Regions from separate parts of the Streptomyces sp. NPDC020489 genome, predicted to be linked through region 4. Evidence: riboswitches for the same ligand, from Rfam matches in the RefSeq annotation. Region 4 holds a riboswitch; each other region holds the start of a gene.
What was found. A riboswitch is a leader RNA that binds a small molecule or an ion and turns the genes downstream of it on or off. The one in region 4 is predicted to bind cyclic di-AMP.
Positions count from the first base shown of each region.

Region 1 (7,635 bases), on a different contig from region 4:
AGGGCATCGACCCCGAGGCGGCTCTGCGCGCGGCGGCACGCGTGTACCGCGACACGATCCGCGAACGAGAGGCCGCCCCGCCCCAGCCCTGACCCCAACGCAACCGACCCCGTGCCTGGGAGCCGCCCCACACGCACGTCCCTCGCCCCCGCCGCCCCTACCCGTCCCATACCCAGGGGCTGCCGCCCCTTCGACCCCGCCCAAACCCTGGGGGCTGCGCCCCCAGACCCCCATCGGCCCTGAAGGGGCCTCGTCCTCAAACGCCGGACGGGCTAAAAGATGCGCACCGGCGCCACGGCGGGAAGGGCAGGGGCGCGCCCCCGCGGACGGGCCACCGGCGCCACGGCGGAAGGGGACGTACCGGGGGGTGCCCGCCCGCAGTGTCGGGCGTCCAACCGACAGCACAGCTTGGTCCCACGGCACCGCCCGACCGAGGACGGACACCCCCCGGTGCGGCCCCGACCCACAACGCACCCCGCGACCCGCCGGATACCGTCAGGGAGTGACCGACCACCCCACCCCCGCCCCGGAACTCTTCACCTGGGAGTTCGCGACCGACCCCTACCCCGCCTACGCCTGGCTCCGCGAGCACGCCCCCGTGCACCGGACCCGGCTCCCCAGCGGAGTGGAGGCCTGGCTGGTCACCCGGTACGGCGATGCCAAGCAGGCCCTGGCCGACCAGCGGCTCAGCAAGAACCCGGCGCACCATGACGAACCCGCGCACGCCAAGGGCAAGACCGGTATCCCCGGTGAGCGCAAGGCGGAGTTGATGACGCATCTGCTGAACATCGACCCCCCGGACCACACCCGCCTGCGCAGACTGGTCAGCAAGGCCTTCACACCCCGCCGCGTCGCCGAGTTCGCGCCGCGCGTGCAAGAACTCACCGACCACCTCATCGACCAGTTCACGGCGAAGGGGTCCGCCGACCTCATCCACGACTTCGCCTTCCCGCTGCCCATCTACGCCATCTGCGACCTGCTGGGCGTCCCGCGTGAGGACCAGGACGACTTCCGGGACTGGGCGGGCATGATGATCCGACATGGGGGAGGGCCGCGGGGCGGTGTCGCGCGGTCGGTCAAGAAGATGCGCGGGTACCTCCTGGAGCTCATCCACCGCAAGCGCGAAGGGCTGCCCGCCGAGCCCGTACCCGGCGAGGACCTCATCTCCGGTCTGATCCGCGCCTCCGACCACGGCGAGCACCTCACCGAGAACGAGGCCGCGGCGATGGCCTTCATCCTGCTCTTCGCCGGGTTCGAGACCACGGTCAACCTGATCGGCAACGGCACGTACGCCCTCCTCACCCACCCCGAGCAGCGCACCCGTCTCCAGAACTCTCTCGCCGCGGGCCGAACCGACCTGCTGGCGACGGGAGTCGAGGAACTGCTCCGCTACGACGGCCCCGTGGAACTGGCCACGTGGCGCTTCGCCACCCAGCCGCTCACCATCGGCGGACAGGACATCGCCCCCGGCGACCCCGTCCTGGTCGTGCTCGCCGCGGCGGACCGGGATCCGCAGCGGTTCGCCGATCCCGACGTCCTCGACCTGTCCCGGCGGGACAACCAGCACCTCGGATACGGCCACGGCATCCACTACTGCCTCGGCGCCCCGCTCGCCCGCCTCGAGGGCCAGACCGCGCTCGCCACACTCCTCACCCGGCTCCCGGACCTCCGACTCGCGGTGGATCCGGCCGATCTGAGATGGCGTGGGGGGCTCATCATGCGTGGACTGCGCACGCTGCCGGTCGAGTTCACGCCCGTTCGGTAGGAAGCCGGGCAACTCGCCCCTGACCCGCGGTCCTTGTGCCGGGCGACGCAAACATGACACGCCCTCAAGTCTGTGATCTTCACGTGATCTGTGCGGCATTAACTTGTGACAAGTGATCGTCTGCCGATACGTTCTCGCATCAACGCGGCGACCCGAACCACCCGCCGCGCCCGCACTGTCGTCTCGCGAAAGGGCACCGCATGCTCACCGGGAACGGTCGTCACCGTCGCCCCCGTCAGGCTCCGGCACTTCTCGTTGCGGCCGGAGTGACCGGCTCCGCCATCGCGATCCCGCTGCTCGGCGCGGGCGGGGCGAGCGCGGCGGACGGGAACACCTGGGACCAGGTCGCCCAGTGCGAGACCGGTGGCTCCTGGAGCGCGAACGACGGTGACGGCCACTACGGCGGGCTCGACCTCTCGCAGAAGAACTGGGAGAAGTACGGCGGCCTCGACTACGCCACGAGCCCCGACCTCGCCAGCCGCAACCAGCAGATAGCCGTCGCCGAGAAGGTCCTCGCGGACCAGGGTGTCGGCGTCTGGGGCACCTGCGGTCTGCTGCACGGACTCAGCGAGGACTCGGGCTCCGCCGATGTCGACACCGGCGTCGCTTCGCCGTCGACGAGCGACAGCGACGACTCCGACGCGTCCGCCCAGCCCGAATCCACCGAATCAGCCGAAACTACCGAATCCTCCGAATCACCCGGATCGGCGGGTCTGTCCAACTCGTCCGGCGAATCGGAATCGGCCGATGCGACGGACTCGTCCGGCAGCGCCTCCTCGTCGCCCACCACCGGAGCGGACAAGTCCGCCAAGTCGGACAACTCCGGCTCCGCTCCGGGTGGTGCGCTGTCCTCCGGCAGCCCGTCCGCCGCGCCGACCGAGAGTGACGAATCGGACAACTCCTGGCGAGAGGGCGGCTCTTCGAACCTGGTGGACACCGGCGCCCTCGTTGCCCCCTCCGAGGGCACCGGCCGGCACCGGGGTGCGAGCGCCGAGGAGGGCTCGTACACCGTCCGGACCGGCGACACGCTCGCCTCCATCGCCGACTCCCTTGACCTCGACGGTGGATGGCGTCGGCTCTATACCGCGAACGAGCAGGTCATCGGCGCCGATCCGAGCGCGATCGAGCCCGGGCAGACCCTTGCTCTAGGTAGCGAATAGGGCGAAATCCCCAGGGAAAAACCGTGAGTTCACGTCCGTACTTCACCGCAAATGTCCCGTTTGGTGAAAGTGTGGGATGAGTCTCAGAAGCCCTGATCGTCTTTGAAATCCCCCGGGTTCCGTGTCTACGGTCAACACCGCTCGTCACCGCGAGCCCCGGCTGCCGCAACGCCGAATCCTGCCAGCGGCCGTACGGGAACAGTCGTCGCGTCAAGCGCCGTAGGCAGGAGCGGGGGACCCAAGGTAAGTGCCGGGTCCGGAAGTTGAGGCCTCACGGGGTCTCATGGCCGAGAGGCCGCCGGAACCGGCTTGGGGTGGAGCCGCGCAGCGCGCCGAGAGGCGAGATGTGCGGCCGGGCAACTCAACCGGCCCGAACCCGACAGCTCACCTCGCAGGCGTCGGTGAGGGGATCCACCATGCTGTTTTCCGCCAAGGGCAAGCACCGTCGTCCGTCCAAGGCCACCCGCGCCGCCGCGCTCGCCGGTGTCACCGGTGTCGCCATCGCCGCTCCGCTGATGGCGGCCGGCAACGCCTCGGCCGCCACCGCCTCCGAGTGGGACGCCGTCGCCCAGTGCGAGTCGGGCGGCGACTGGTCCATCAACACCGGCAACGGTTACTACGGCGGCCTGCAGTTCTCCGCCTCCACCTGGGCCGCGTACGGCGGCACGGCGTACGCCTCCACCGCCGACCAGGCCTCCAAGGCGCAGCAGATCGAGATCGCCGAGAAGGTCCTCGCGAGCCAGGGCAAGGGTGCCTGGCCGACCTGTGGTGTGGGCCTGTCCAGCGCCGGCTACACCGGCGGTGGCTCCAGCTCGTCGTCCTCGAGCGACAGCAACAGCGGCAGCACCAGCACCGGCACGCGCTCCTCCGAGCAGCAGGCCTCCCGCTCGTCCGAGCGTCCGGCCGCGAAGAAGACCGTCACCACCCCGACCGGCAAGAAGGTCAAGAAGGGCGACGGCGAGTACAAGGTCGTCAAGGGTGACACCCTCAGCTCCATCGCCGAGGAGCACGACGTCAAGGGTGGCTGGCAGAAGGTGTTCAAGCTGAACAAGGACATCGTCAGCGACGCCGACTTCATCTACCCGGGCCAGCAGCTGCACCTCAAGTAAGAGGGACACGGCCGCGCCCCGGCCGAACCACGGCCGCCCCGGCCGAATCACAGCCGCGTCCCGGCCGAACCACAGCGCCCTCACATCCGTGGCCCTCACACTGAGGGCCTCGTGAGGGCCCCCCGTCCCCACGGGCTCCCCGCTCCGGTGCGTGTTCCCCCGTACGCACCGGGGCGGGGTTTTTTCGTGCGGTGCCGCCGAGACGCCGCCGTCGGTTTGTTCGGTTCAGAAACAATTTACTCTCGGTTCTGTCCACGGGGCGGTCCACGCGGTGGCCGATCCCCCGGAGCCGGTTAGGCTCGGTCTCGCAGAACCCACCGCGGTCCCGGCGGACCGTGTCACATCCCAAGAAGGAGATGCTCGTGCCGTCCATCGACGTCGTCGTAGCCCGGGAAATCCTGGACTCCCGAGGCAACCCCACGGTCGAGGTCGAGGTCGGCCTCGACGACGGCAGCACCGGTCGTGCCGCCGTCCCCTCCGGCGCCTCCACGGGCGCCTTCGAGGCCATCGAGCTGCGCGACGGTGACCCGAACCGCTACCAGGGCAAGGGTGTCGAGAAGGCCGTCCTCGCGGTCATCGAGCAGATCGGCCCGGAGCTGGTCGGCTACGACGCCACCGAGCAGCGCCTGATCGACCAGGCGATGTTCGACCTGGACGCCACCGACAACAAGGGCTCGCTCGGCGCCAACGCCATCCTCGGCGTCTCCCTCGCCGTCGCCCACGCCGCCTCCGAGGCCAGCGACCTCCCGCTCTTCCGCTACCTGGGCGGCCCGAACGCGCACCTGCTGCCCGTTCCGATGATGAACATCCTGAACGGCGGCTCGCACGCCGACTCCAACGTGGACATCCAGGAGTTCATGATCGCCCCGATCGGCGCGGAGTCCTTCTCCGAGGCGCTGCGCTGGGGCACCGAGGTCTACCACACCCTCAAGAAGGTCCTGAAGAACAAGGGCCTGTCCACCGGCCTCGGCGACGAGGGCGGCTTCGCCCCGAACCTCGGCTCCAACCGTGAGGCCCTCGACCTCATCCTCGAGGCCATCAACGAGGCCGGTTACACCCCCGGCGAGCAGATCGCCCTCGCGCTCGACGTCGCCGCCTCCGAGTTCTACAAGGACGGCGTCTACTCCTTCGAGGGCAAGGACCGCTCCGCCGCCGAGATGACGGAGTACTACGCCGAGCTCGTCGCGGCGTACCCGCTCGTCTCCATCGAGGACCCGCTGTTCGAGGACGACTGGGAGGGCTGGAAGACCATCACCGACCAGCTCGGTGACAAGGTCCAGCTCGTCGGCGACGACCTGTTCGTCACCAACCCCGAGCGTCTGGCCCGCGGTATCGAGGAGGGCGCCGCCAACGCGCTGCTCGTCAAGGTGAACCAGATCGGCTCGCTCACCGAGACCCTCGACGCCGTCGAGCTGGCCCAGCGCAGCGGCTTCAAGTGCATGATGTCGCACCGCTCCGGCGAGACCGAGGACGTCACGATCGCCGACCTCGCCGTCGCCACCAACTGCGGCCAGATCAAGACCGGCGCCCCGGCCCGCTCCGAGCGCGTCGCCAAGTACAACCAGCTCCTGCGCATCGAGGAGATCCTCGACGACGCCGCGGTGTACGCCGGCCGCTCGGCCTTCCCCCGCTTCAAGGGCTGAGCCACAGCCAAGTCGTACGTACGTCCCCGTACTCGGTCCCGTACCGTGTGCGGGGACGTACGCGCGTGTGAACGGGAGTGAGAGAGATGGCCGTCAAGGACCGTGACCGCTTCTCCACCGCCACCCGGATCCGGCTGCTCGGCGAGCAGACCGCCGCCCGCGTCTACCGCTCCCAGACCAAGCGGCAGGCCCGTCGCTCCCGGCTGACCGGCCGCGCGGCGCTGCTCGCGCTGGTGCTGTGCTCGCTGGTGGTCGCGCTCGCCTATCCGATACGGCAGTACGTCTCCCAGCGCGCCGAGGTCGCCGACCTCCAGCGGCAGCAGGAGCAGGCCCGGCAGCGGGTCGAGGAGCTGCGGGACGCCAAGGCGCGCTGGCAGGACGACGCGTACGCCGAGCAGCGGATCCGGGAGCGGCTGCACTATGTGATGCCGGGGGAGACGGGGTTCATCGTCGTCGACCCGGACGCGGCGCGGCAGTCGCGCGCCGATCTGGGGGCGGCCGACCGTCCCTGGTACGCGAACGTCTGGGACGGGGTCGACAAGTCCGACGCCTCCGACCAGTGAACCTGACCTAGAGAAAGACAGGCATGGAAACGCCCCCGCCGACCACTTTGCGCACCGAGCCGACCGACGCCGACGTCGAGGCCTTCAAGCAGCAGCTCGGGCGTCCGCCGCGCGGACTGCGCGCGATCGCGCACCGCTGCCCGTGCGGCCAGCCGGACGTGGTGGAGACGGCCCCGCGGCTGCCCGACGGCACGCCCTTCCCGACGACGTACTACCTGACGTGTCCGCGTGCCGCCTCGGCGATCGGCACGCTGGAGGCGAACGGCGTCATGAAGGAGATGACGGAACGGCTCCAGAGCGATCCGGAGCTGGCCGCCGCGTACCGCGCCGCGCACGAGGACTACCTCGCGCGCCGGGACGCCATCGAGGTCCTGGAGGGCTTCCCGAGCGCGGGCGGCATGCCGGACCGGGTGAAGTGCCTGCACGTGCTGGTGGGGCATTCGCTGGCCGCGGGTCCGGGCGTCAACCCGCTGGGCGACGAGGCGATCGCGATGCTGCCGGAGTGGTGGCTCAAGGGTCCGTGCGTGCAGCCGCTCGCCGCGCCCGACCCGGCCGAGGAGCACCCGGGCGAGGAGGGTGCGGTGTCCGACCCCGCCGAGGCCCGCGGCGGCTCCTTCGCCGCCGCGCCGGCCGTCCCGGAGGGCTTCGGGCGGGTCGCGGCGGTCGACTGCGGTACGAACTCCATCCGGCTCCTGGTCGCGGACGTGAACCCGGCCACCGGTGAGCTGCGGGAGCTGGACCGGCGGATGACGATCGTGCGGCTCGGCCAGGACGTGGACCGGACCGGCCGGCTGGCGCCCGAGGCGCTGGAGCGGACGTTCGCGGCCTGCCGCGAGTACGCGCGGGTGATCCGTGAACTGGGCGCCGGGACGGTGCGGTTCGTGGCCACCTCGGCCTCCCGGGACGCCTCCAACCGGGACGACTTCGTGCGCGGTGTCGTGGACATCCTCGGTGTCGAGCCCGAGGTGATCACCGGGGAGCAGGAGGCGGAGTTCTCCTTCACGGGGGCGACCAAGGAGCTGACCGGGCGGGACGACCTGGCCCGGCCTTACCTGGTGGTGGACATCGGCGGCGGTTCGACCGAGTTCGTGGTCGGCGACGACCGGGTGCGGGCGGCGCGTTCGGTGGACGTCGGCTGTGTGCGGCTGACCGAGCGGCACCTGGTGCGCGACGGCGAGGTGAGCGACCCGCCCTCCGAGGAGCGGATCGCGGCGATGCGGGCCGACATCGAGGCCGCGCTGGACCTCGCGGAGGAGAGCGTGCCGTTGCGCGAGGCGCGCACGCTGGTGGGGCTCGCGGGGTCGGTGACGACCGTGTCGGCGATCGCGCAGGAGCTGCCCGGTTACGACTCGGCCCGTATCCACCACTCCCGTGTCTCCCTGGAGCGGGTCCGTG
Region 1 covers NZ_JBIRUZ010000006.1:95,868-103,502, reverse strand. The annotation lists gene ACH41F_RS17595 (nucleoside triphosphate pyrophosphohydrolase) at 1-92, shown strand, start outside; gene ACH41F_RS17590 (cytochrome P450) at 503-1,765, shown strand; gene ACH41F_RS17585 (transglycosylase family protein) at 1,966-2,925, shown strand; cyclic di-AMP (ydaO/yuaA leader) riboswitch at 3,131-3,338, shown strand; gene ACH41F_RS17580 (transglycosylase family protein) at 3,342-4,034, shown strand; gene eno (phosphopyruvate hydratase) at 4,397-5,677, shown strand; gene ACH41F_RS17570 (septum formation initiator family protein) at 5,764-6,240, shown strand; partial or broken gene ACH41F_RS17565 (DUF501 domain-containing protein) at 6,264-6,665, shown strand; gene ACH41F_RS17560 (exopolyphosphatase) at 6,924-7,635, shown strand, end outside.
Region 1: another riboswitch for cyclic di-AMP. It lies ahead of ACH41F_RS17580 (transglycosylase family protein); the one in region 4 lies ahead of ACH41F_RS11470 (peptidoglycan DD-metalloendopeptidase family protein).

Region 2 (7,635 bases), on a different contig from region 4:
TCGGGGTCGGTGGGGAGAAGCCGCCCTCCCTCGTCACCGCGGAGACCTCGCCGGACGGCCGCCGCAGACTCGTCGCGCGCCGGCCCGACAAGGGCCAGATGGTCGCCCTGCTGCTGATGGTCGTCGTGGCCATGGTCTTCGTGGGCAACGTCAATCTGGACGCCGGTGCCAAGGCCTACCTCTGGCCCGCAGTGCTCGTCGGCGCCGGTGTGGCCCTGGTCTGGCGGCAGGCCGACAACGCCCGCCGGGCCCGTTGGGTCGAGGTCGGCCGCCGCAGGCGCACCCTCAGCCTGTTGCGCGCCGCGGGTGGTGTCCTGCTGGTCACGGCCGGGGTCTCCGGCATCTTCGTCCTTCAGGGCTCCGCAGCCCACCTCGGCTCGGTCCTCCAGGCGGCCCTCGCGGTCCTGGTCGGCATAACGCTCCTCGCCGGCCCCTACCTCGTGCGCATGACCCAGGACCTCTCCGAGGAGCGCCTGATGCGTATCCGCGCCCAGGAGCGCGCCGAGGTCGCCGCCCATGTGCACGACTCCGTGCTGCACACCCTGACCCTGATACAGCGCAACGCGGAGAACGCGAGCGAGGTGCGCCGCCTGGCCCGGGCCCAGGAGCGCGACCTGCGGACCTGGCTCTACAAACCGGAGGGCACCGGCAAGGACGAGGCCGACGAACCCACCACCCTCGCCGAGGCGGTGCGGCGCAACGCCGCGGAGGTGGAGGACAAGCACGGCGTGCCCATAGAGGTCGTCATCGTCGGTGACTGCCCGCTCGACGAGAAGATCGGTCCGCAGATGCAGGCCGCGCGCGAGGCGATGGTGAACGCCGCCAAGTACGGTGGCGAGGGCGGCGCGGTTCAGGTCTTCGCCGAAGTCGAGGGGCGGACGGTCTTCGTGTCGGTCCGGGACCGCGGGCCCGGCTTCGACCTCGACTCGATACCCGGCGACCGCATGGGTGTCAGAGAATCGATCATCGGCCGCATGGAGCGCAACGGCGGTACGGCCCGGTTGCGGGCGGTGCCGGACGGCGGCACGGAGGTCGAGCTGGAGATGGAGAGGGCGGAGAAGACGTCATGAGCGACGAGGCGAACGACACGGCGGAGGCCACCGACAGCGCGGGCGGGCGCAGGGTGCGCGTGGTCCTCGTCGACGACCACCGGATGTTCCGTACGGGCGTGCAGGCCGAGATCGGCCGGACGGAGGAGACCGGTGTCGAAGTCGTCGGCGAGGCGGCGGACGTCGACCAGGCGGTCACGGTCATCACCGCGACCCGGCCCGAGGTGGTCCTTCTCGACGTCCATCTCCCGGGCGGCGGTGGCGTCGAAGTCCTGCGCCGCTGCGCTCCGTTGATGGCCGACGCCGAGCAGCCGGTCCGCTTCCTCGCCCTGTCCGTCTCGGACGCGGCGGAGGACGTGATCGGCGTGATCCGCGGCGGTGCGCGGGGATACGTCACCAAGACGATCACCGGCAAGGACCTGGTCGACTCCGTCTTCCGGGTCCAGGACGGGGACGCGGTGTTCTCGCCGAGGCTGGCCGGCTTCGTGCTGGACGCGTTCGCCTCGACGGACGCCCCGCCGGTGGACGAGGACCTCGACCGGCTCACCCAGCGCGAGCGGGAGGTGCTGCGGCTGATCGCCCGTGGCTATGCCTACAAGGAGATCGCCAAGCAGCTGTTCATCTCGGTGAAGACGGTCGAGTCCCATGTCTCGGCGGTGCTGCGGAAGTTGCAGCTGTCGAACCGTCATGAGCTGACCCGGTGGGCCACGGCACGACGGCTGGTGTGAGGCGCGCGGGTCCGGTCACGGAGGCGGCCGTTCCCGCTCGCTGAGGACACAGAGTGATCTCGTGGCAGTGGAAAGGACCGTTCCGTCCCTGTCGGGGTTCTCGAGTGAGCGGCCTCACCGCTGCGGCGCATCGGGTCACACCACCCGGGTCGCCCCCGCGAACGGCATCTCGTCGAGCGGTGCGACGCGTACCGGTGCCGAGGGGTTCGGGGCGTGGACCATCTGGCCGTTGCCGACGTAGATGCCGACGTGGCTGATGGCGGAGTAGAAGAACACCAGGTCGCCCGGCTGGAGTTCGGATCGGGAGACGCGGCGGCCGGCGCCGATCTGGGCGTAGGTGGTGCGGGGCAGGGAGATACCGGCGGAGCGGTAGGCGGCCTGGACGAGGCCGGAGCAGTCGAAGGCGTCGGGGCCGGTGGCACCCCAGACATAGGGGCTGCCGAGCTTGGAGTAGGCGTAGGAAACGGCGGCCGCGGCGCGGGAGTTGGGGGCCTGGACGCCACTGGCGGCGCCTCCGGCCACGGCTCCGGCCGCGGTGAGTCCGTCCCGCGTTCCGGTCCCCGCGCGGGACGCGTGCCGTACGTCGGTCGTCCGGTCCTCCTCCGGCAGCCGGGAGAGCAGTTGCCGTGCCGCGTCCAGCTTTCCGGTGATCGTCTTCTTGTGCCGCTTCAGCTCCGCCTGCCGTGACTTGAGCGAAGACAGTTCGACATGGGCGGCGCCGCGCAGTTGCTCGATCTCCCGCAGCTGCCTGCGCACGCTGGTGACGGAGGCCGCCTGCCGGGTGCCCGCCCGCTCGACGAACTCGGCGCCGTCGAGGTAGCGGTCGGGGTCGGCGGAGAGCGCCAGTTGCAGCGCGGGGTCGAGACCGCCGTCGCGGTACTGTGCCGCCGCCATCGAACCCAGCGCGTCCCGCTCCGAGTTGAGCCTGTCCGTCTTGCGTGCCGCCTCGTCCCGCAGCGACTTCAGCCGCGTCTCGGCCGCGTCCGCCTTCTCCTTCGCGCCGTTGTACTTCTCGGTGGCGACCTCCGCCTCCTGGTACAGCTTGTCCACCTTCGCCTTGACCTGCGCCGGGGTCAGGTTCGGCTCGGCGTGTCCGGTCCCGTCGAAACCGGTCGCGGTCGCCGCGCCCGCGAGGGCGATCGTCGCCGCGGTACGGGCCGTGGTGCCGCCGGCCGAGCGCTGCCTGGGCTTGCGGTGCGCTGCCACGTGGACTTGCACGTCCTTTCGTACGACCGCCTGGTTCGGGTGGGACCGCCCCGGACGTGCTGTGGGCCGTACGGGCGCCAGGGGAGCGGACGCACGGCCCGCCCGGGGCGGTTCACGCGTCCGGCGGCGGCCCGCACAGGGGGAGCGGGCCGCCGCCGGATTTTCTCGGCGGTGGTGTCCGACTGCCGCCCCTGGCCCGGGCGGCGGTGGGGAGCCGGTCACCTGGGGAAGGACGCTAAACCTGACGGTGTCGCCGCGGTAACGGGATGCGCGGAAGTGGTCCGAGGGGACCGCCGGGTGACCGCATGCGACCGTGATTCCGTTCTCGTGCCGTCGACTTCACGCAGGGTGATGACCGAAGTGCGGATTCCGGGACGGGTGGGGGTGCCGGAGTGCTATGGGGCGCATATATGCAAGAGCGTGACGGCAGCGACAGCGACAGGTAGCAGCGGCAGCGGCAGGGCGGTGTAGGGCGGCTCAAGCGTCTCTGGCTAGGCTCCGGCCCCATGGACGTACTCATCCATCTCTTCGTGGGCCTGCACATCATCGGCATCGCCTCGCTGCTCGGCGGCTTCCTCACCCAGATGAAGGCCATGGGTCAGGGCACCGCCCGCTTCGTTCCGGCGATGCTGCACGGCGCGCTCACCATGCTGGTCACCGGTGTGATCCTGGTCGGCCTGAACCAGGCGGACGACCAGTCCGTCAACAACGTGAAGATCGGCATCAAGCTGGCCCTGCTGGTGGTGATCCTCGGCCTCGTCTATGTGAAGCGGGACGACGAGAAGGTGGAGAAGGGGCTGTTCGGGCTGGTGGGCGCGCTGACCATCGCGGACATCTTCATCGCGGTGCTCTGGACGTGAGTCCTCGCGGGACTCTGGACCTGGTCGGAGCAGCGGCGCGGATCTGAGTAGTTGCGCTCATGACACCCGGCCCCCCGTCCCGCGAGACTCTGCCCATGCCCTTCGGAAGACCAGCCACAGCTGCCCCAGCCGTCACGGCCGCCGTAGTCGCCGCCCTCCTCGCGCTCACGGTGACCGCGTGCGGAAGCCAGAAGGGTGGTGTGGGGGCGCAGTCGAGCCCCGGCGCGCGCTCGGGCAGCGCCTCGCCCTCCTATCCGCCCCCGCCCCGGTGCGCCCAGGCCGCGAAGACGCCAGTGGCGGTGCCCTCTTCGCCGAGCCCCCGTGCCGACACCGCCACGCCGGAGGAGAACATCGATCAGCCCCCGAACTACGCCGACAACCACGCGTACCGCATGCGGGCCTCACTCAGCGCGGAGCAGCAGGCCAGCGGTCAGGCGTCGGCGGAACTCATCCTCGCGGAGCTGGCGAAGGTCAGGAAGGAGGGCGGTTCGGGGGAGTACGGGAGCTTCGGCGACGAGCGCGTCGAGGCGGCGCTGGCGCGCCTCGGCTGCGGCGAGGAGCACGGGGTCTCCGTCGGGAACGGCTACTACGCCGTCTACACGGGCGTCGTGTGCGTGTCGGGACGGGTGACGAAGGACGAGCTGACCGGCGAGGTGCACGGCGTCTACGCCGAGCCGCAGCCCGGCGAGGGGCCCTGTGTCGAGAACCGGGGAGGTCACTGACCCAGGGCCGTGTACCGCGTCAAGCCGGCCGCACCACGCTGTGGATCGCCGACTCACCGTCGTAGAAGAGGGACTCCTCGCGCACGTACGCCCCCGGCTTCGGCGCGTGGATCATCTTGCCGTTGCCGATGTAGATGCCGACGTGGGTGACGTCGTCGTAGAAGAAGACGAGGTCGCCGGGCCGGGCGTTGGCGAGGGAGACCGTGGTGCCGGCGTTCACCTGGTCGTAGGTGGTGCGCGGCAGGGAGATGCCGGCGGCGTTCCAGGCGGCCTGGGTGAGGCCGGAGCAGTCGTAGGAGTCGGGGCCGGTGGCGCCCCAGACGTACGGCTTGCCGATCTGTGAGCGGGCGTACGCGAGCGCCTTCTCGGCCTTGGTGGCGTACGAGGGGTCCGTGGTCTGCGAGGAGTCCGGGCTCTGCGAGGGGGAGGAGGACGACGAACCGCCCGTCGACTCCTTCTCCGCCGCCTCCTTCTCCGCCGCCTTCTGCTCGGCCGCCTGCTGCTTCGCCAGCTCCGCGGCCTTGCGGGCGGCCTCCTGCTGCTTCTCCTTCTCGATCGCCGCGAGCCGCGCCTTCTCCTCGGCGGTCAGCCGCGACAGCAGCTCGCGCGCGTCGGAGAGCTTCTTCTGGACGGTCGCCTTGGCGGTCTTGAGGTCGCTCTGTGTGTCGGTGAGCGTCTTGAGGCTCTGGGTGGCCTCCTGACGCTTCTTCATCGTCGCGGCCTGCTCGGTGACGTAGTCGTCGACCGCGCCCTTCTGGCGGGACGTCATACGGCCCATCAGCTGCGTCTGGTCGAAGTAGTCCTGCGGGGAGTCCGCGAGCAGGAAGGTCGCCGTGTCCGGCGCGGAGGCGCCGGTGCGGTACTGGGCCGCGGCGAAGGTGCCGAGCTCCTCGCGGGCCTCGTTGAGCTTCTGGGTGCGCTCGGCGACGTCGTCGAGGAGGGTGTCGACCTCCTTGCGCTGCTTGGCGGTCTTCTCCTTGGTCGCGTTGTACTTCTCGGTCGCCGACTCCGCCTGGCGGTAGAGGTCGTCGACCTTCTTCTCGACCTCCTCGATGCTCGGCTTGTCGTCGGTCGAGGGGGCGGCGGTGGCCGTCTGGGAGAGCAGCGCCACGGAGGTGAGGGCGGCGGTGGCGAGAGCGGGGGTGCGTATGCCTGCCACGCGCGTACCCGCGGCGGACGGCTTGCGGTGCGACGCCAAGGTCGGCGACTCCTTCCATGCTCCGCCTACCGAGTTAGCTGTCGGGTTCGGGCGGGTGCTTCGGAAGGTGTGCCCTACGGCCGTCCCCGGAGGGGAGTGGGGCCGATTCACCCCGGATCGGTGTGGGTCCCCGGCTCCGGCTGCCTGGACAGGCGCACCGGACTCGGCGGAGGCCGCGCGGCCCGGCGACGTTCGCCGGTGGGGGTCGTACGGCCTGCCCGGCACGGTAGCCAACTCGCGTGGCCCCTGTGAAGGTTGATGGTCGATATGCCCGATACATTTTCGTGACCTTGGGGCGGGACGCGGCAGGGTCCGGTCAGTGCGGGCCGATCTGGCAGAGCTTGGTCGTCTTTCTGGCGAAGTGGCCGCGTCGCGTCCGCCTGCCGGGGCGGGGCTTCCTGTCGAGCCGCGGTCGCCCGGACAGCGCGAGCGGTGGCTGTGGCCGCTTGCAGCGAGCTGTGGTGCGTACGCCGTTCCTGTCTTCCGGTCCGACGGCGGCAAGGTCTACGTGGCGGCCTGACTCTTTGCTGCTGAATGGTCGCGGAGAGTGAGCAGGCCTTGGGTGGTTCCGGGCGGGCCCGCAGGCCCTCTTTCCCCCGACTTCTCGGGGTGGCGGCGGGGTGTCAGTGGGGAGCCCTAGACTCGGAGAGCGATGAGCAGCCTCTTTGATGACAGCTTCCTGGCGGACCTCCAGGCCCCTAAGGGCCGCGAGGAGGAGCCCCCGCCGCCGCCCGAGGACGAGCACGGACCGGAACCCGTTCCGGACGATCTGTTCGGCGGGAAGTTCGACGTGCCGCCGGACCGGGACGGCTACTACCGCGACGGCGCCGCCCGCCCGGTCCTGGACGCGGCCGCGCTGATCGAAGGGCTCAACGAGAACCAGCGTGCCGCCGTCGTGCACTCCGGCACCCCGCTGCTCATCGTGGCCGGCGCCGGTTCCGGCAAGACCCGTGTGCTCACGCACCGCATCGCGTACCTGCTGGCCGAGCGGGGCGTCCACCCGGGCCAGATCCTCGCGATCACCTTCACCAACAAGGCCGCGGGCGAGATGAAGGAGCGCGTGGAGCAGCTCGTCGGCCCGCGCGCGAACGCGATGTGGGTGATGACCTTCCACAGCGCGTGCGTGCGCATCCTGCGCCGGGAGAGCAAGAAGCTCGGCTTCACGTCGTCGTTCTCGATCTACGACGCCGCCGACAGCAAGCGGCTGATGGCCCTGGTCTGCCGTGACCTGGATCTCGACCCCAAGCGGTACCCGCCCAAGTCCTTCAGCGCCAAGATCAGCAACCTCAAGAACGAGCTGATCGACGAGGAGGACTTCGCCGCCCAGGCCACCGACGGCTTCGAGAAGACCCTCGCCCAGGCCTACGCCCTGTACCAGTCGCGGCTGCGCGAGGCCAACGCCCTCGACTTCGACGACCTGATCATGACGACGGTCAACCTGCTGCGTGCCTTCCCGGACGTCGCCGAGCACTACCGCCGCCGCTTCCGGCACGTCCTGGTCGACGAGTACCAGGACACCAACCACGCTCAGTACGCGCTGGTCAGGGAGCTGGTCGGCACCTCCGAGCACCCCGTCGACGTACCGCCCGCCGAGTTCGACCTGCCGCCCGCCGAGCTGTGTGTCGTCGGTGACGCCGACCAGTCGATCTACGCCTTCCGCGGCGCGACCATCCGCAACATCCTCCAGTTCGAGGAGGACTACCCGCAGGCGACCACGATCCTGCTGGAGCAGAACTACCGCTCCACCCAGACGATCCTGTCCGCCGCCAACGCGGTCATCGAGCGCAACGAGTCCCGCCGCCCCAAGAACCTGTGGACCAACGCGGGCTCGGGCGCCCGCATCACCGGCTATGTCGCCGACACCGAGCACGA
Region 2 covers NZ_JBIRUZ010000014.1:136,253-143,887, reverse strand. The annotation lists gene ACH41F_RS32280 (PspC domain-containing protein) at 1-1,070, shown strand, start outside; gene ACH41F_RS32275 (LuxR C-terminal-related transcriptional regulator) at 1,067-1,777, shown strand; gene ACH41F_RS32270 (NlpC/P60 family protein) at 1,913-2,983, opposite strand; gene ACH41F_RS32265 (hypothetical protein) at 3,490-3,843, shown strand; gene ACH41F_RS32260 (hypothetical protein) at 3,939-4,565, shown strand; gene ACH41F_RS32255 (NlpC/P60 family protein) at 4,585-5,763, opposite strand; cyclic di-AMP (ydaO/yuaA leader) riboswitch at 5,772-5,928, opposite strand; gene pcrA (DNA helicase PcrA) at 6,416-7,635, shown strand, end outside.
Region 2: another riboswitch for cyclic di-AMP. It lies ahead of ACH41F_RS32255 (NlpC/P60 family protein); the one in region 4 lies ahead of ACH41F_RS11470 (peptidoglycan DD-metalloendopeptidase family protein).

Region 3 (7,635 bases), on a different contig from region 4:
CCGCCGTCGACCGCGTCCTGGAGGTGACCGCCGAGGAGGTCCAGGAGGTCGCCAAGGCCCGCCTGCGCCCCGACAACCGCGCGGTGCTCGTCTACGAACCCCTCTCCCCGGAGGCCGCCGAGGACGCGGAGCTCCCCGAGGACCCCGAGGCCGCGGCCACTGTCGAGGCCGGCGACAAGAACGAGGAGGCGGCCAAGTGACCGAGCTCGCCACGATGGAGTTCCACCCCCAGCCGCAGGCCGGCGAGGCGAAGCCGTGGGCCTTCCCGGCCCCCGAGCGCGGCACCCTCGACAACGGCCTGACGGTCCTGCGCTGCCACCGCCCCGGCCAGCAGGTCGTCGCCGTCGAGGTCCTCCTGGACGCCCCGCTGGACGCCGAGCCCGCCGGTCTCGACGGTGTGGCCACGATCATGGCGCGGGCCTTCTCCGAGGGCACCGACAAGCACACCGCCGAGGAGTTCGCCGCCGAGCTGGAGCGCTGCGGCGCCACCCTGGACGCGCACGCCGACCATCCCGGCGTCCGCCTGAGCCTCGAGGTCCCGGCGTCCCGCCTGCCCAAGGGGCTCGGTCTGCTGGCCGACGCCCTCAGGGCGCCCGCGTTCGCCGACAGCGAGATCGAGCGGCTGGTCACCAACCGGCTCGACGAGATCCCGCACGAGCTCGCCAACCCCTCCCGGCGGGCCGCCAAGGAGCTCTCCCGGACGCTGTTCCCGGCGGACCTGCGCATGTCCCGCCCGCGCCAGGGCACCGAGGACACCGTCCGCGCGATCGACTCCGCGGCCGTACGCGCCTTCTACGAGAAGCACGTCCGCCCCGCCACCGGCACCGTCGTGGTCGTCGGCGACCTGACCGGCATCGACCTCGACGCGCTGCTCGGTGACACCCTCGGGTCCTGGACCGGCTCCTCGGCCGAGGCGCGGCCGGTGCCGCCGATCACAGCCGACGACACCGGCCGGGTCGTCATCGTGGACCGCCCCGGTGCCGTCCAGACGCAGCTGCTGATCGGCCGGATCGGCGCCGACCGGCACGACCGCGTGTGGCCCGCCCAGGTGCTCGGCACGTACTGCCTCGGCGGCACCCTCACCTCCCGCCTGGACCGCGTCCTGCGCGAGGAGAAGGGCTACACCTACGGCGTGCGCTCCTTCGGGCAGGTCCTCCGCTCCGCCCCGGACGGCACCGGCGCCGCGATGCTCGCCATCAGCGGTTCCGTGGACACCCCGAACACCGGTCCCGCCCTGGAGGACCTGTGGACGGTGCTGCGCACCCTCGCCGCGGAGGGGCTCACCGACGCCGAGCGGGACGTCGCCGTGCAGAACCTCGTCGGGGTGGCCCCGCTGAAGTACGAGACCGCGGCGGCCGTCGCGAGCACGCTGGCCGACCAGGTCGAGCAGCACCTGCCCGACGACTACCAGGCCACCCTGTACCGACAGCTCGCCGCCACCGGCACCGTGGAGGCCACCGCGGCCGCCGTGAACGCCTTCCCGGTGGACCGTCTGGTGACAATCCTGGTCGGCGACGCCTCCGCCATCAGGGAGCCCGTGGAGGCCCTCGGCATCGGTGAAGTCACCGTCGTGACGGCCGAGTAGCGGCACGCGCGCGGGGGAGCCCTGGTGACTGGAGGGTCACCAGGGCTCCTTAATGTCCGAATTGAAGGCCAGTTGCCTGTTTGCCCTGTGGGATGCGCTACAAAAGCCGTGATCCGTTTGGGGATTGAAAGTGGCCCCGCTTAGCGTCTTCCCGGCTGTCCGTCAGGCACTGCGCCGCGCCCGCGGCACCGGACAGCCATCGCCGAGTCCCCGTACGGCGCGAGCCAGGGGAGCCGGGGACCCATCCGTAGTCCCTGGGGTGAATCGGACGCCCGCGCGTGCCGCGAGGGGGTCCGTAGGAGACCTTCCTGCTCCGAACCCGTCAGCTAACCCGGTAGGCGAGAGGGAAGGAAAGGACCAGCCACTACATGGCGTTCACGCGCCCCACCGGGAAGCACCGCGCCCCGAGCCGGATCAAGCGCGGCACCGCCCGCGCGGCCGGCGTCGCGGCCCTCGCCACCACCGGTGTCATCGGCACCCTCGCCGCCCCGGCCCTCGCCGCGGAGCCCGCGGCCGAGCAGACCGGACTCACCCCGGTCATCACCCTCGGCGACTCGGTCGCCGCCCAGATCGACGCCCAGGCCGAGGCCCAGGAGCAGGCGGCCGTCGAGGCCGCCCAGCAGAAGGCCGAGGAGGAGGCGCGCCGCCAGGCCGCCGCCAAGGCCAAGAAGGAGCGCGAGGCCAAGGAGCGCGCCGCCCGCGCGGCCGCCGAGCGCGAGCGCCTGAACACCTTCGTCAGCCCGATCGCCGGCTCCTACATCTCCACCGGCTACAAGGCCGGCGGCGCGGTGTGGTCCTCCGGCAGCCACACCGGCGTGGACTTCCACGCCGCCAGCGGCACCTCCGTGCGCGCGGTCGGCTCCGGCACGGTCGTCGAGGCCGGCTGGGGCGGGTCCTACGGCAACAACGTCGTGATCAAGATGCACGACGGCACGTACACCCAGTACGGCCACCTGTCGTCCATCGGCGTCTCGGTGGGCCAGACGGTCACCCCGGGCCAGCAGATAGGCCTGTCCGGCGCGACCGGCAACGTCACGGGGCCGCACCTGCACTTCGAGGCCCGCATGACCGCGGAGTACGGCTCGGACATCGACCCCGTCGCCTACCTCCGTTCGCACGGCGTGAACGTCTGACGACCGACGCGAGACCTCTTCGGAACCCCGGCCCACCGGCCGGGGTTTCGTCGTTTCCGGCACGGCGCTGTCCAAAAAATATCCATGGATTCCGGCCCGCCATCGGAAATTCCCGCTCTTTGCAATAGAGTCACTGAACACACGTCAATCGTCGACGTTTCACGGGGATTAAAGCGGAGGTCGGTCATGCGTATTCCGGCGCACTCGGTATGCACCGCGATCAGGGACGACATCGTCGCCGGTGTCTACGAGCGCGGCAGCCGGCTCACCGAGGAACTCCTCGCGCGCCGCTACGGCGTCTCCCGCGTCCCCGTCCGGGAGGCCCTGCGCACGCTGGAGGCCGAGGGGTTCGTGGTGACCCGGCGGCACGCGGGCGCATGCGTGGCCGAACCTACCGAGCAGGAGGCGGCCGACCTGCTGGAGATGCGGATGCTCCTGGAGCCGCTCGGCGCCTCACGGGCCGCCCAGCGGCGCACCGAGGCGCATCTGAAGGTGCTGCGTGGCCTGGTCAGGCTGGGGCAGGAGCGGGCCAGGCGGGGCAACAGCGACGACCTGCGGTCCCTGGGCGGCTGGTTCCACGAGACGCTCGCCCAGGCCTCCGGCAGCCCCGCGCTGGCCTCGGTGCTGACCCAGCTGCGCCACAAGATCTCCTGGATGTACGCGGTGGACGCGCCGGCCGACCCCGTCGAGTCCTGGGCGGAGCACGGCGCGATCGTCGACGCGGTGGGCCGCGGGGACGGGGAACGCGCGCGGGCCGTCACCGCGCTGCACACGGAACGCTCGACGGCCGCCCACCGACTCAGGTTCGGCTCCGCGGGAGACCGGCCCGAGCGTGTGAGGAACTCGCAACATCCCGTACACACGCCGAGCCTGTGGCATTAACAAAAGGGCCGTATACAAAGGGGCAGTAATTCGCGGGGGCCTATTTCTGCTGCCTGCGAACGCGAATTCACCGAGTGCGTACGGAGAAAAGAAAGGGCCCGCCCGATAATGCGGACGAGCCCTTCGGTCATGCCGTGATCAGACGGTCTCGGGGAGTTCCTCGAGGCCCTCAGAGACCAGCTTCGCCAGTCGGTCGAGGGCGGCGTCCGCGCCCTCGGCGTCGGAGGCGAGCACGATCTCCTCGCCGCCCTGGGCGCCGAGGCCCAGAACCGCCAGCATGGAGGCCGCGTTGACGGGGTTGCCGTCGGCCTTGGCGATCGTCACGGGGATGCCGGAGGCCGTGGCGGCCCGGACGAAGATGGAAGCGGGGCGGGCGTGGAGGCCCTCGGCCCAGCCGACGTTGACGCGGCGCTCAGCCATGTGATGCTGCCCTTCGGTGTTCAGGGTTGTCTAGACCAGTTTCCCACAACGTGAAGCGTCTCCGGAGCGGTCCTTCGTCCCGTCCGGGGTGAGTCGTCGGACCGCGGCCTCGGCCCGACATCCGTCCCTCTCGCGATCCTGCGCGTTCTCCACAGACTGCCTCGCGCCGTTGTCGTACGCGAGCCGTAACCTGGGGCCCATGCAGAGCTCGCCGGACCGGCACGAGTACCCCGCGCACTGGGAAGCCGACGTGGTGCTGCGCGACGGCGGCACCGCGCGCGTCCGCCCCATCACCGTTGATGACGCCGAGCGCCTGGTCAGCTTCTACGAGCAGGTCTCCGACGAGTCGAAGTACTACCGCTTCTTCGCCCCGTACCCTCGCCTGTCCGCCAAGGACGTCCACCGCTTCACGCACCACGACTTTGTGGACCGGGTGGGACTCGCCGCCACGGTCGGAGGCGAGTTCATCGCCACCGTACGCTACGACCGCATCGGCACCGACGGAACGCCCGCGTCCGCACCCGCCGACGAGGCCGAGGTCGCCTTCCTCGTCCAGGACGCCCACCAGGGCCGCGGCGTCGCCTCCGCCCTCCTCGAACACATCGGCGCGGTCGCCCGCGAGCGCGGCATCCGCCGGTTCGCCGCCGAGGTGCTGCCCGCCAACACCAAGATGATCAAGGTGTTCACGGACGCCGGGTACACCCAGAAGCGCAGCTTCGAGGACGGCGTCGTCCGCCTGGAGTTCGACCTCGAACCCACCGACCGCTCCCTCGCCGTGCAGTACGCGCGCGAGCAGCGCGCCGAGGCGCGGTCCGTGCAACGGCTGCTGGCGCCCGGCTCGGTCGCCGTGATCGGCGTCGGCCGTGCCCCCGGCGGGGTGGGCCGCGGCCTGCTCGACAACATCCGGGACGCCGGCTTCACCGGCCGCCTCCACGCCGTGAACAAGGCCTTCACCGACAAGGAGCTGGACGGGGTGCCCGCGTACCGCTCGGTGCGCGACATCGACGGTCCCGTCGACCTGGCGGTGGTGGCCGTGCCCGCCGAGCACGTCCCCCAGGTCGTCACCGAGTGCGGCGAGCACGGCGTCCAGGGTCTCGTGGTGATCTCCGCCGGGTACGCCGAGAGCGGCCCCGAAGGACGCGAGCGCCAGCGCGAACTCGTCCGGCACGCGCGCGCGTACGGCATGCGGATCATCGGCCCCAACGCCTTCGGGATCATCAACACCCACCCGGACGTACGGCTGAACGCCTCCCTGGCCAACGAGCGGCCCCGCCCCGGCCGCATCGGCCTGTTCGCCCAGTCCGGAGCCATCGGCATCGCCCTGCTGTCCCGGCTGCACCGGCGCGGCGGCGGCGTCACCGGGGTCACCGGCGTCTCCACCTTCGTCTCCTCCGGCAACCGCGCGGACGTCTCCGGCAACGACGTCCTGCAGTACTGGTACGACGACCCGGACACCGACGTCGTCCTGATGTACCTGGAGTCCATCGGCAACCCCCGCAAGTTCACCCGCCTCGCCCGCCGCACCGCCGCCGCCAAGCCGCTGGTCGTCGTCCAGGGCGCCGGCTCCGCCCCGCAAGGGCATGCCGTACGGGCCACGCGGCTCCCGCACTCGACGGTGTCCGCGCTGCTCAGGCAGGCCGGCGTGATCCGGGTGAACACCATCACCGAGCTCGTCGACACCGGGCTGCTGCTCGCCCGGCAGCCCCTCCCGGGCGGCCCGCGCGTGGCGATCCTCGGCAACTCCGAGTCCCTGGGTCTGCTGACGTACGACGCCTGCCTCTCCGAGGGCCTCAGGCCGCTGCCCCCGCTGGACCTGACCACGGCCGCTTCGCCCGCCGACTTCCACACCGCCCTGTCGCGCGCGCTCGCCGACGACACCTGCGACGCGGTCGTCGTGACCGCGATCCCCGCCGTGGGGGAGGGGTCCGCCGGGGACGCGGCGCTCGCCGAGGCGCTGCGGTCTGCCGCCGGGCAGGTACCGGGCAAGCCGGTGCTCGTGGTCCACGTCGAGCTGGGCGGACTCGCGGAGGCGCTGTCCGCCGCGGCCAGCACGGCACCGCAGGCCGCGACACCGGGCGCCTCCCACCCCTTCCGGGCCCTGGACCGCCTCGCCGCCAAGCCCCCCGAGGACACCCCCCGCGACGGCTCCCGCCTCATCCCCGCCTACCCCGCCGCCGAACGCGCCGTCCGCGCGCTCGGCGAAGCCGTCAGGTACGCCCAGTGGCGCCGCGAGGCCGCCGACCCCGGCAAGGTGCCCGAGTCCATCGACGCGGCCATCGACGAGAAGGGTGCCGCCCGACTGATCGACAGCCTCCTCGCGCGCGGCCAGGGCCTCACCCTCGGCACCGAGGAGACCTGCGAACTCCTCGGCACCTACGGCATCCAGGTCCACCGCGCCCTGCTGGCGCCCACCCCCGACGCGGCCGCCCGGGCCGCCCGCGACCTCGGCTACCCCGTCGCCCTCAAGGCCACCGCCCCGCACCTCAGGCACCGCGCCGACCTGGGCGGCGTACGCCTGGATCTGGCGGACGAGGACCAACTGCGACGCGCCTACGCCGAGTTGACGGAGCTGTTCGGGACGCCGGAGGAGCTGCGCCCGGTCGTGCAACGCATGGCGCCCCGCGGCGTGGACACCGTCGTACGGGCCGTCATCGACCCCGCGGCCGGCGCCGTGCTCTCCTTCGGGCTCGCCGGAGCCGCCTCGCAGCTGCTCGACGACGTCGCGCACCGGCTGATCCCCGTCACCGACCGGGAGGCGACCTCGCTGGTCCGCTCCATCCGGACGGCACCGCTCCTGTTCGGCTGGAGAGGATCGGCGCCCGTCGACACGGCGGCCCTGGAGGAGCTGCTGCTGCGGGTCTCCCGCCTCGTCGACGACCACCCCGAGGTGGTGGCGGTCACCCTGGAGCCCGTCGTCGTCGCCCCGCACGGCCTGAGCGTCCTCGGCGCCTCCGTACGGCTCGCGCCCCCGCCCGCCCGCGACGACCTCGGCCCGCGGACGCTGCCCGCGTACTGAGAACCCCCTGAGCGGTGCCTCGCAGTCAGTGCTCCCCCGTAGGATGGGGCCCATGGCCAAGACCAGTACGACGACCCAGGGGCTGCGAGCGGCGATCGAACGCAGCGGCTACTACCCGGCCCTCGTGGCCGAGGCGGTGGAGGCCGCCGTGGGCGGCGAGCCCATCCGGTCGTACCTGGTCCACCAGGAGACGACGTTCGACCAGAACGAGGTGCGGCGGCACGTGACCGTGCTCGTCCTCACCGGCAACCGCTTCATCGTCAGCCACACCGACGAGCAGGCCGCGGACGGCACGTCCCCGACGCCGTACGCCACCACCTCCACCGAGTCGGTCAAGCTGGACCGGATCTCCTCCGTGGTGCTCAGCCGGGTCGTCGCCAACCCGGAGCAGTACCAGCCGGGCACCCTGCCCCGCGAGGTCGTGCTGACCATCGGCTGGGGCGCCGTCGCCCGCATCGATCTGGAGCCGGCCGCCTGCGGCGACCCCAACTGCGAGGCGGACCACGGCTACACGGGCAACTCCACCGCCGACGACCTCAGCCTTCGCGTCAGCGAGGCCGGGGACGGCCCGGAGACGGTGCGCCAGGCACTGGCCTTCG
Region 3 covers NZ_JBIRUZ010000003.1:120,959-128,593, forward strand. The annotation lists gene ACH41F_RS07680 (insulinase family protein) at 1-200, shown strand, start outside; gene ACH41F_RS07685 (insulinase family protein) at 197-1,585, shown strand; cyclic di-AMP (ydaO/yuaA leader) riboswitch at 1,776-1,941, shown strand; gene ACH41F_RS07690 (M23 family metallopeptidase) at 1,954-2,718, shown strand; gene ACH41F_RS07695 (GntR family transcriptional regulator) at 2,905-3,600, shown strand; gene ACH41F_RS07700 (HPr family phosphocarrier protein) at 3,739-4,020, opposite strand; gene ACH41F_RS07705 (GNAT family N-acetyltransferase) at 4,220-7,036, shown strand; gene ACH41F_RS07710 (DUF5998 family protein) at 7,080-7,635, shown strand, end outside.
Region 3: another riboswitch for cyclic di-AMP. It lies ahead of ACH41F_RS07690 (M23 family metallopeptidase); the one in region 4 lies ahead of ACH41F_RS11470 (peptidoglycan DD-metalloendopeptidase family protein).

Region 4 (7,635 bases):
GACAGAAGAGGGTCCCGCCCATGGTCCGTCCGACGGCCTCCGCTCCCCTGCCGAGCACGACGAAGGTGCTGTCCGTCGGGCTGGACCCGCGGGTGCTCGACTACAGCCGGCTGCCCGCGGGGATCGACGAGGAGGCCTTCACGGCCCGGATCGAGGCGGCACACACGGCACTGCGCGAGGCGGGGTTCGATGTGCGGTCCTGTCTGATCGGGACCGCGGCGGACGACGCCGAGGCGGCCGTCCGGGAAGCCCTCCGGGCGGACACGTTCGGCCTGGCGATGATCGGGGGCGGGGTCCGGATGATGCCGGAGCACACCGTCCTGTTCGAACGACTGGTCAACCTCCTCGTCGAGGAGGCGCCCGGCATCCGGTTGTGCTTCAACTCCGCGCCGGAGAACACGGTCGAGACACTTCGCCGGTGGATCGGGGCCTGAGCGGCACCCGCCGGCCGTTCGGCCCCCTCCGCAAGCCGCCCTCACCGACGCCGTCACCCTGATCCGTCCCCGTACCGACGGCACGCCCCGTGCCGACGGCATCGCGCGCGCGTGGGCGAGGGCTTCTGGCAGGACGCCGGAGGTGACGGCCCCGGCCGCCGGTGCGGCGACACCGGGCAGCCACCGCCCGGCCTCAGGGCCGGAGGGCCGCGGCGACGCCCGCGACGGTCGTACGCGGAACAGGCCTGCGTGTTCCGGCCCTTCCGGGAGCCAGACGTCGGGTGACGGCACACCGCCACCCGACGCCGGCCCGGAGACCGGACCGCACCCGCACCCGCACCCGCACCCGCACCCGCGCGGTCACGTCCGGGGCGGCCGCCACGCGCTCGTCAGGCGACCGCCGCGATCCGCATCTTGATGTCGTCCGGCGACAGCGCGCCCTTCGCCGTCACATGGTCGCCCGAGGACTCCCCGCGCAACCGGCGCCCGATCCACGGCACCAGGTACTCGCGCGCCCATTGCACGTTGTCGCGCCGGATGTCGAGGGTGCCGCGCGGCGGCAGCGGGGGCCACGGCTGGTCGGGGTCGGCGGGGACCTCCAGACCGAGCACCTGGCCGGCCCGGAGCGCCACGCGCGTGTGCCCGTCGGCCGACAGGTGGAGCCGGTCGCCGTCCCAGGCCCTGCGGTCCTGAATCGTCTTCAGGGACCACAGGTCGAGCACGGGACAGCCGTAGCGGTCGGCGACCGCCCGCACATGTCCGTTGTACGTGGCGATCTTGCCGCGCAGGTGCTTGAGCACGGGCACGCCACGGGTGTCGAAGCCGGTGGTCACCATCACGGTGCCGCACGCCTCGGAGAGCCGGGCGATCGCCCGCTCGAAGCGCTCGGCGACCTCGTCGGGGTCGCTGCCGGGCCGGAGGATGTCGTTGCCGCCCGCGCAGAAGGAGACCAGGTCCGGTGCGAGGGCCACGGCCTTGGGAAGTTGGTCCTCGACGATCTGGTCGAGGAGCTTCCCGCGTACCGCGAGGTTGGCGTACGTGAACGCGCCCTCGGGGCGCCGGTCCGCCAGGAGCACCGCGAAGCGGTCCGCCCAGCCGACGAACGCCCCGTCGGGGCCGGGGTCGCCGACGCCCTCGGTGAAGCTGTCCCCCACCGCAACGTACGACCCGATCACTGCTCTGCTGTCACTCTTCGAATCGTCTGCCACGTCGGCCCATGATTCACCTTCGAATGTGACCTACGCGACCGTAAGGGAGGATTGACGGGCGGTGAGATAAGCCACTCCTAAAGTGTTTCCCAAGCCCGGAATAGGCCTCCGATCAGAGGCGTTGAGGGCTCAGCCGCCATACCCGGAAGTCGCGCAGGCGGAAGTGGCTCCACGTCGTCCGGAAGGCGAAGTGCCCGCTGGTGTACGGCTGCGGGTCGGTGTGGTCGAAGACGAGGCGCCCGTTGGTCCACCACTGCTGGGTGGAGCCGTCGGAGACGATCCGGACGCGGTGGGGCTCGTTCGCCACGAGCAGCGGCTCCGTGTAGTCGTAGATCAGCGGACGGACGCCGGCCTCACCGACGTAGCGGCGCAGCCGGGTCGTGGTGTTGGAGTTGGCGCCGTAGCCGACGTAGTACGTCCGGAGGTGGTCGTACTCGGCCAGCGCCCCGCCCCGCCGGGTGGCGAAGAGGTCCTCGGGGGAACGGACGTCGACCGCGTTCCAGAAGGTGTTGAGGTCGGAGACCCGGTCGTTGACGCCGCCCTCGGACACGGGCGTGGCCGTGTACTCGATGACGTAGGGCCCTTCGAGCCGCTTCCTGAACCAGATCGTCGCGCCGGCCGGTACCTCGACCTCCAGGGTGCCGCGGGAGGCGGTGACGGTGCCGCCCTTCTCCAGCTCCACGGCCCACTGGCGAAGGCCGTGGCGGAAGTCGTCGTGGGCGATCAGGCGACGGTGGCGGGGCCCGGCGGCGGCGTTCCCGGCGGGGCCGAGGGCGGCGAGCGCGGCACCGGCGGCGAGCGCCCCGAAGGCTCTACGGGTGGTCGTCATCTTGCTCCTCTGCGAAAGGGCCGGTCGGCCACCGTGCGGCGCCCGGGGAACGTGTGCCGCCGAGGTCCCCGTGGCAGCGAGCGGGGACAGAAAGCGCTTACGCGACGGCCGGGATCACTCTGGCCCCATCCACCCCTTCCTGTCGATGCCCCGGGCGCCCGTGCCACAAGAACGCAACGCGGCGGTCACGCACGCAGCCACGCCGACACCGAAGGCCGGACCCGGGGATCGGGGTCCGGCCTTCGGTGGCACGTGGAGTGGGCGTCAGCCGACGGAGACGCCCTTCGCGCGGAGGTAGGCGACCGGGTCCACGTCCGAGCCGTAGTCCGGGGTGGTGCGGATCTCGAAGTGCAGGTGCGGACCGGTGACGTTGCCGGTCGCGCCGGAGAGTCCGACCTGCTGGCCCGCGGCGACGGTCTGGCCGGACGAGACCGAGAGCGAGGACAGGTGGGCGTACTGGGCGTAGTAGCCGTCGGCGAGCTTGATGACGACCTGGTTGCCGTACGCGCCGCCCCAGCCGGCGGAGACGACCGTGCCGGCGCCTACGGCCTTGAGCGGGGTGCCGGTCGGGACGACGAAGTCGACGCCGGTGTGGTAACCGCTGGACCACATGCTGCCGGCCATGCGGTACGGCGTGCCGACGGTGGCACCGGCGACCGGGAGCGTGAAGCCGGCGGCGCTGCTGCTCGCGCCGGTCGACTCGCTGCTCTGGGCGGCGGCCGTCGTGCTCGACTTCGAGGAGGACTGCGAGGACGAACTCGACGCGGAGGACGAGGACTTCCGGGTGCTCGTGGACGTGTCCGCCGACTTCTGCGCGCTCGCCGCGCCCTTCTTGCCGAGGGTCAGCTTCAGACCGGGGTGGATCAGCGACGGGTCGGAGCCGACGACCTCGCGGTTGTCGGAGTAGAGCTTCTGCCAGCCGCCGCTGACGTGCTGCTCGTCGGCGATCTTCGAAAGATAGTCACCGGCCCGCACCGAATAGGTGCGCACGGTCGCGGTGTTCGCGGCGCTCTTCTTCTCCGCCACCTTGTCGACAGTCGTCTTCTCGGCGGCCGGAAGGGACTGGACGGCCTTTTCCGCAGGGGACTGCGAGGGGGCCGCGTGGGCGCCTGCGGCACCCATCAGCGGGAGGGCGAGTGCCGCTCCGCCGGTACCGGCGACGGCGATCGAGCGGGTCAGGCGCTGGGCCTTCGGACGGCGGTGCTTACCCTTCGCGGGCATGGCGAATTCCTCTCCGGCGCCTGCGAGGTGAGCTGTCGGGTGCGAGCTGGAGATGCCCGGCCGCACCGAGGCGCGGCTTAACCCCTAGCCGTTCCGGAGACCGGAACAGGCGTTGTACCTGTGGGTCCCCCGCTCCTGCCGTTCACGGGTGAGTAGTGGGGACTCCGGGCGGCGGCAGGATTGGGCGTCCGTCCGGATGGATGGCGAACGTAAGCGAGCAGGACGCAAAGCGACAAGTAAGAGGTTCCACGCGCATGCGTTTCTCGTGATCCGCTGCGGGAATTACCGGTCACCCTGCGTGCATTACGTCCGCCTCCAGCTCTCCAAACCCCAGGAAAAATATGGGGATTACGTGAACATGACGGGCGACGCACCGTCACGGATATGACGCTCCTCACGTGCCCGACGCACAGGTTCCCTCATTCCAGAGCGAGTTGGAATGAACGCATCGCAACACGAAGGAAGGCGCCAATTCGGACAGAAGGTTCAGACGCGCCGCAGCCGAAGAACCGTCGCATCCAAATCGCCCCGCAAACCGACGCGAAGTCCGTGATGCAGCAATACGGCCCCTCTGTGGATTTCGCCCGTTTCCAGGCATGCATACGACGCTGCCGGATCGAGCCCCCGCAGCCGCAGCGCCGGCACGGGCTCGCCGTAGCTCTGCGCCTGGAGCCAGGCGAGGACCACGGTCTCGTCCCCGAGGACGTACTGCACGGCGCTCAGCCCGCCCCGCGGCGGCCGCAGCCGGTACTGGTCGCCGCGCTGCACCAGGGGCCGGATCTCCTTGTAGAGCTCCACCCACTCACGGGCCTCGCCGAGCTCCGCCTCGCTCCACCGGGTGAGGTCGCCACCCACCCCGAGCACCCCAGCCATGGCACTGACGAACCGGAACCGCAGCGAGCTGACGCGGCCGTTGAGCATGGCGTTCGGGCTGTCGGTCACCCAGGCGGCCATCACGCGCGCGGGGTGGATCTGGCTGAAGCCGTGCTGGATGGCGAGCCGGTCGAGCGGGTCGGTGTTGTCGGAGGTCCACACCTGGTCGGTCCGGCTCAGCACCCCGAGGTCGATCCGGCCGCCGCCGCCCGAGCAGGACTCGAAGGCGACGTCCGGGTGGGCCGCCCTGAGCCGGTCCAGCAAGGCGTAGAAGGCGTGCACGTGATCGACCCAGAGCCGTTGCGGATACGGCTCGCCGGGCCAGCCGGCGTCGGTGAAGCTGCGGTTGAAGTCCCACTTCACGTAGTCGATCGGGGCGCCGGACAGGAGCGCGTCGAGCCGGCTGAACAGGTACTCCTGGACATCCTCGCGTGCCAGGTTCAGTACGAGCTGATTGCGGAACTCCGTCCGCTTTCGTCCCGGCTGGTACTGGACCCAGTCCGGGTGCGCCCGGTACAGATCGCTGTCCGCGTTGACCATCTCGGGCTCGACCCAGATCCCGAACTGCATGCCGAGCGCGTGCACCTGGTCGGCCAGCGGCTTCAGACCGCCGGGGAAGCGGTCCGGGTTGGGCGCCCAGTCGCCGAGCCCGGCGCGGTCGCTGGTGCGGGCGCCGAACCAGCCGTCGTCGACCACGAACAGCTCGACGCCGATGTCCGCGGCGCGCCGGGCGAGCGCTTCCTGCTGCTCCTCGGAGATGTCGAACTCGGTGGCCTCCCAGGAGTTGAACAGCACCGGCCGGTCCCGGTCCGCGTCCGGGACGACGTACGCCCGCTGGTACGCGTGCCAGGTCCGGCTCGCGCCCCCGAAGCCGCCGTCGCTCCACAGTCCGGCGAAGACGGGCGTGGTGAAGGACTCCCCCGCCGCCAGCCGCAGCAGGCCCGACTCGTCGTACCCGGCGCCGCCGGTGATCTGCACGCGCGCGTCGAGGAGTTGGGCCACGGCGATCCGCCAGGAGCCCGACCAGCCGAGGGCACAGCCGTAGACCTCGCCGCGCTCCTCGGTGGCGTCGGTGTCCAGCGCGACCCACGGCAGGTGCTGGTGCCCGGTGTGGCCGCGGCGGCTGCCGATGACCTTCTCGCCGTAGGTGAGCGGCGCACTGGTCAGCCGGGACTCGGCGGCCCAGCGGCCGTGCAGGTGGGACAGCCGCCAGTCCTCGCGCTCGGGCAGCGTCCAGGTGGCGGAGTCGGCGCGCAGCAGCTCCACGGCGTCGGGCCCCTGGTTGTCCAGGCCCACCCAGCGCTCCACGACGTCGCCGCGCATGCGGTAGTGGAGCGTGATCGCGAGTCCGCCGTCGCGGAAGCGGAGCCGCAGTTCGTCGCCCCCGGCGCCGTCCGGCGTCTCGTACGCCTCGAAGCTCCACTCGGTACCGCGTCGCTCGCCCGCGCGCACGGACAGCGCGGGGCGTACGAAGCGGGGGCCGCCCTCGACGGGGTACTCCTCGCGGCCGTCGAGCGGGGACTCGAATCCGCGTTCGCCGGGCAGCGGCCGGGCGGCGAGTTCCTCGGCGTCGGCGAGCGTGATGCTCGGGCCCCAGTGGAGGTGCAGCAGAACGTCGTCCTCGGTGAGGTGGACGGCGTAACTGCTGGCCGGCCCGGAGAGAAGCCAGGTACGGCCGGTTTCGGAGATCTCCAGCATCAAACCCTCACACATTCGAACATGGACGCTCAATCGTCAACATCATCAAGGGCTTGCGGGCCTGGAGGCAACGTCTGTGGACAACTGATTGCCCCGGGAACCGATGTCGTATCGTCATGAAAGTGCCCGTCGACGAGCCGCGGCGACGGTCCCGACCGGGAGGAGCCCCCGTGACGCAGCAGATCCCGTCGACCGAGCCAGAGCTGGCCGGCGTGCGCAACTTCCGCGACGTGGGCGGGCTGCCGACCGTCGACGGACGGCGGGTGCGCTACGGAGTGCTGTACCGCAGCGGCCACCTGGCACACGCGACCGCCGAGGACGCCGCGTTCCTCACCTCGCTCGGACTGCACACGATCTTCGACTTCCGCAACGCCTCGGACCAGAAGCTGGAGGGCCCCGACGTCGAGCTGCCGGGCGTGCGCAACGTCAACCTCCCGCTGAGCGACCCGGCGGAGGGCTCGGAGTTCTGGAAGATGGTCCGCGACGGCGAGATCGAGCAGCTGCGCGAGATCCTCGGCGACGGCAAGGCGGCGAACCGCATGATCGCCTCGTATCGCCAGATCATCAAGGAGCGCACCGCCGAGCACTCCCGTGTCCTGCGCTCCCTCGCCGAGGAGAGCGTGCCCGTGCTGATGCACTGCGCGGCGGGCAAGGACCGCGCGGGTCTGTCCGTCGCGGTGACGCTGCTCGCCCTCGGCGTGGAGCAGGAGGCGATCCTCGCCGACTACCTGGAGTCCAACGCCAAGCACCGCCGCTACAAGGTGCACCGCAGCAGCAGCTCGTCCGCCGGCTACTCCCCCGAGGTCATGGAGCTGCTCAGCCCCCTCTTCGAGGCGCGCGCCGACTATCTGCTGGCCGCCTTCGAGACCATCGAGGAGACCTGGGGCGACGTCGACACCTACCTGGAGCAGGGCCTCGGCGTCACCCCGGAGCTCCGGGAGCGACTGCGCGAGCGCCTGCTGGACTGACGTCGGTTCGTCCCGGCCTCCGCCCGGCTACTGCTTGGCGCCGAGTTCGAACAGCAGGTAGATGAACGCCGCGAAGACGTGCCCCACCGCGATGTAGACGAGCAGCCGCACCCACAGGGCGCGCGGGAACTTCTCCTCCATGTCCCTCATGGCATCTCTCCAGGAGTGGGGCCCAGGCACAGCGCGGCCGTGGGGCTCTGCAACAGGGTGTGGACGAACAGCAGCTCGACCCCGTCGGGGTCCTCGGCCGCGATCCGGTGCGGGGTCAGCGAGTCGAAGTGCGCGCTGTCCCCGGGGGTGAGCCGGTGCGTGGCGTCCCCGAGGCGCAGCCGCAGCCGCCCGGTGAGGACGTACAGCCACTCCTCGCCCGGGTGCACGCGCACGATGTCGCCCTGGGAGCCGTA
Region 4 covers NZ_JBIRUZ010000004.1:227,458-235,092, reverse strand. The annotation lists gene ACH41F_RS11485 (hypothetical protein) at 21-434, shown strand; gene ACH41F_RS11480 (GDSL-type esterase/lipase family protein) at 824-1,609, opposite strand; gene ACH41F_RS11475 (DUF6250 domain-containing protein) at 1,755-2,471, opposite strand; gene ACH41F_RS11470 (peptidoglycan DD-metalloendopeptidase family protein) at 2,736-3,692, opposite strand; cyclic di-AMP (ydaO/yuaA leader) riboswitch at 3,697-3,873, opposite strand; gene ACH41F_RS11465 (alpha-galactosidase) at 4,179-6,263, opposite strand; gene ACH41F_RS11460 (tyrosine-protein phosphatase) at 6,434-7,231, shown strand; gene ACH41F_RS11455 (DUF6126 family protein) at 7,259-7,381, opposite strand; gene ACH41F_RS11450 (helix-turn-helix domain-containing protein) at 7,378-7,635, opposite strand, start outside.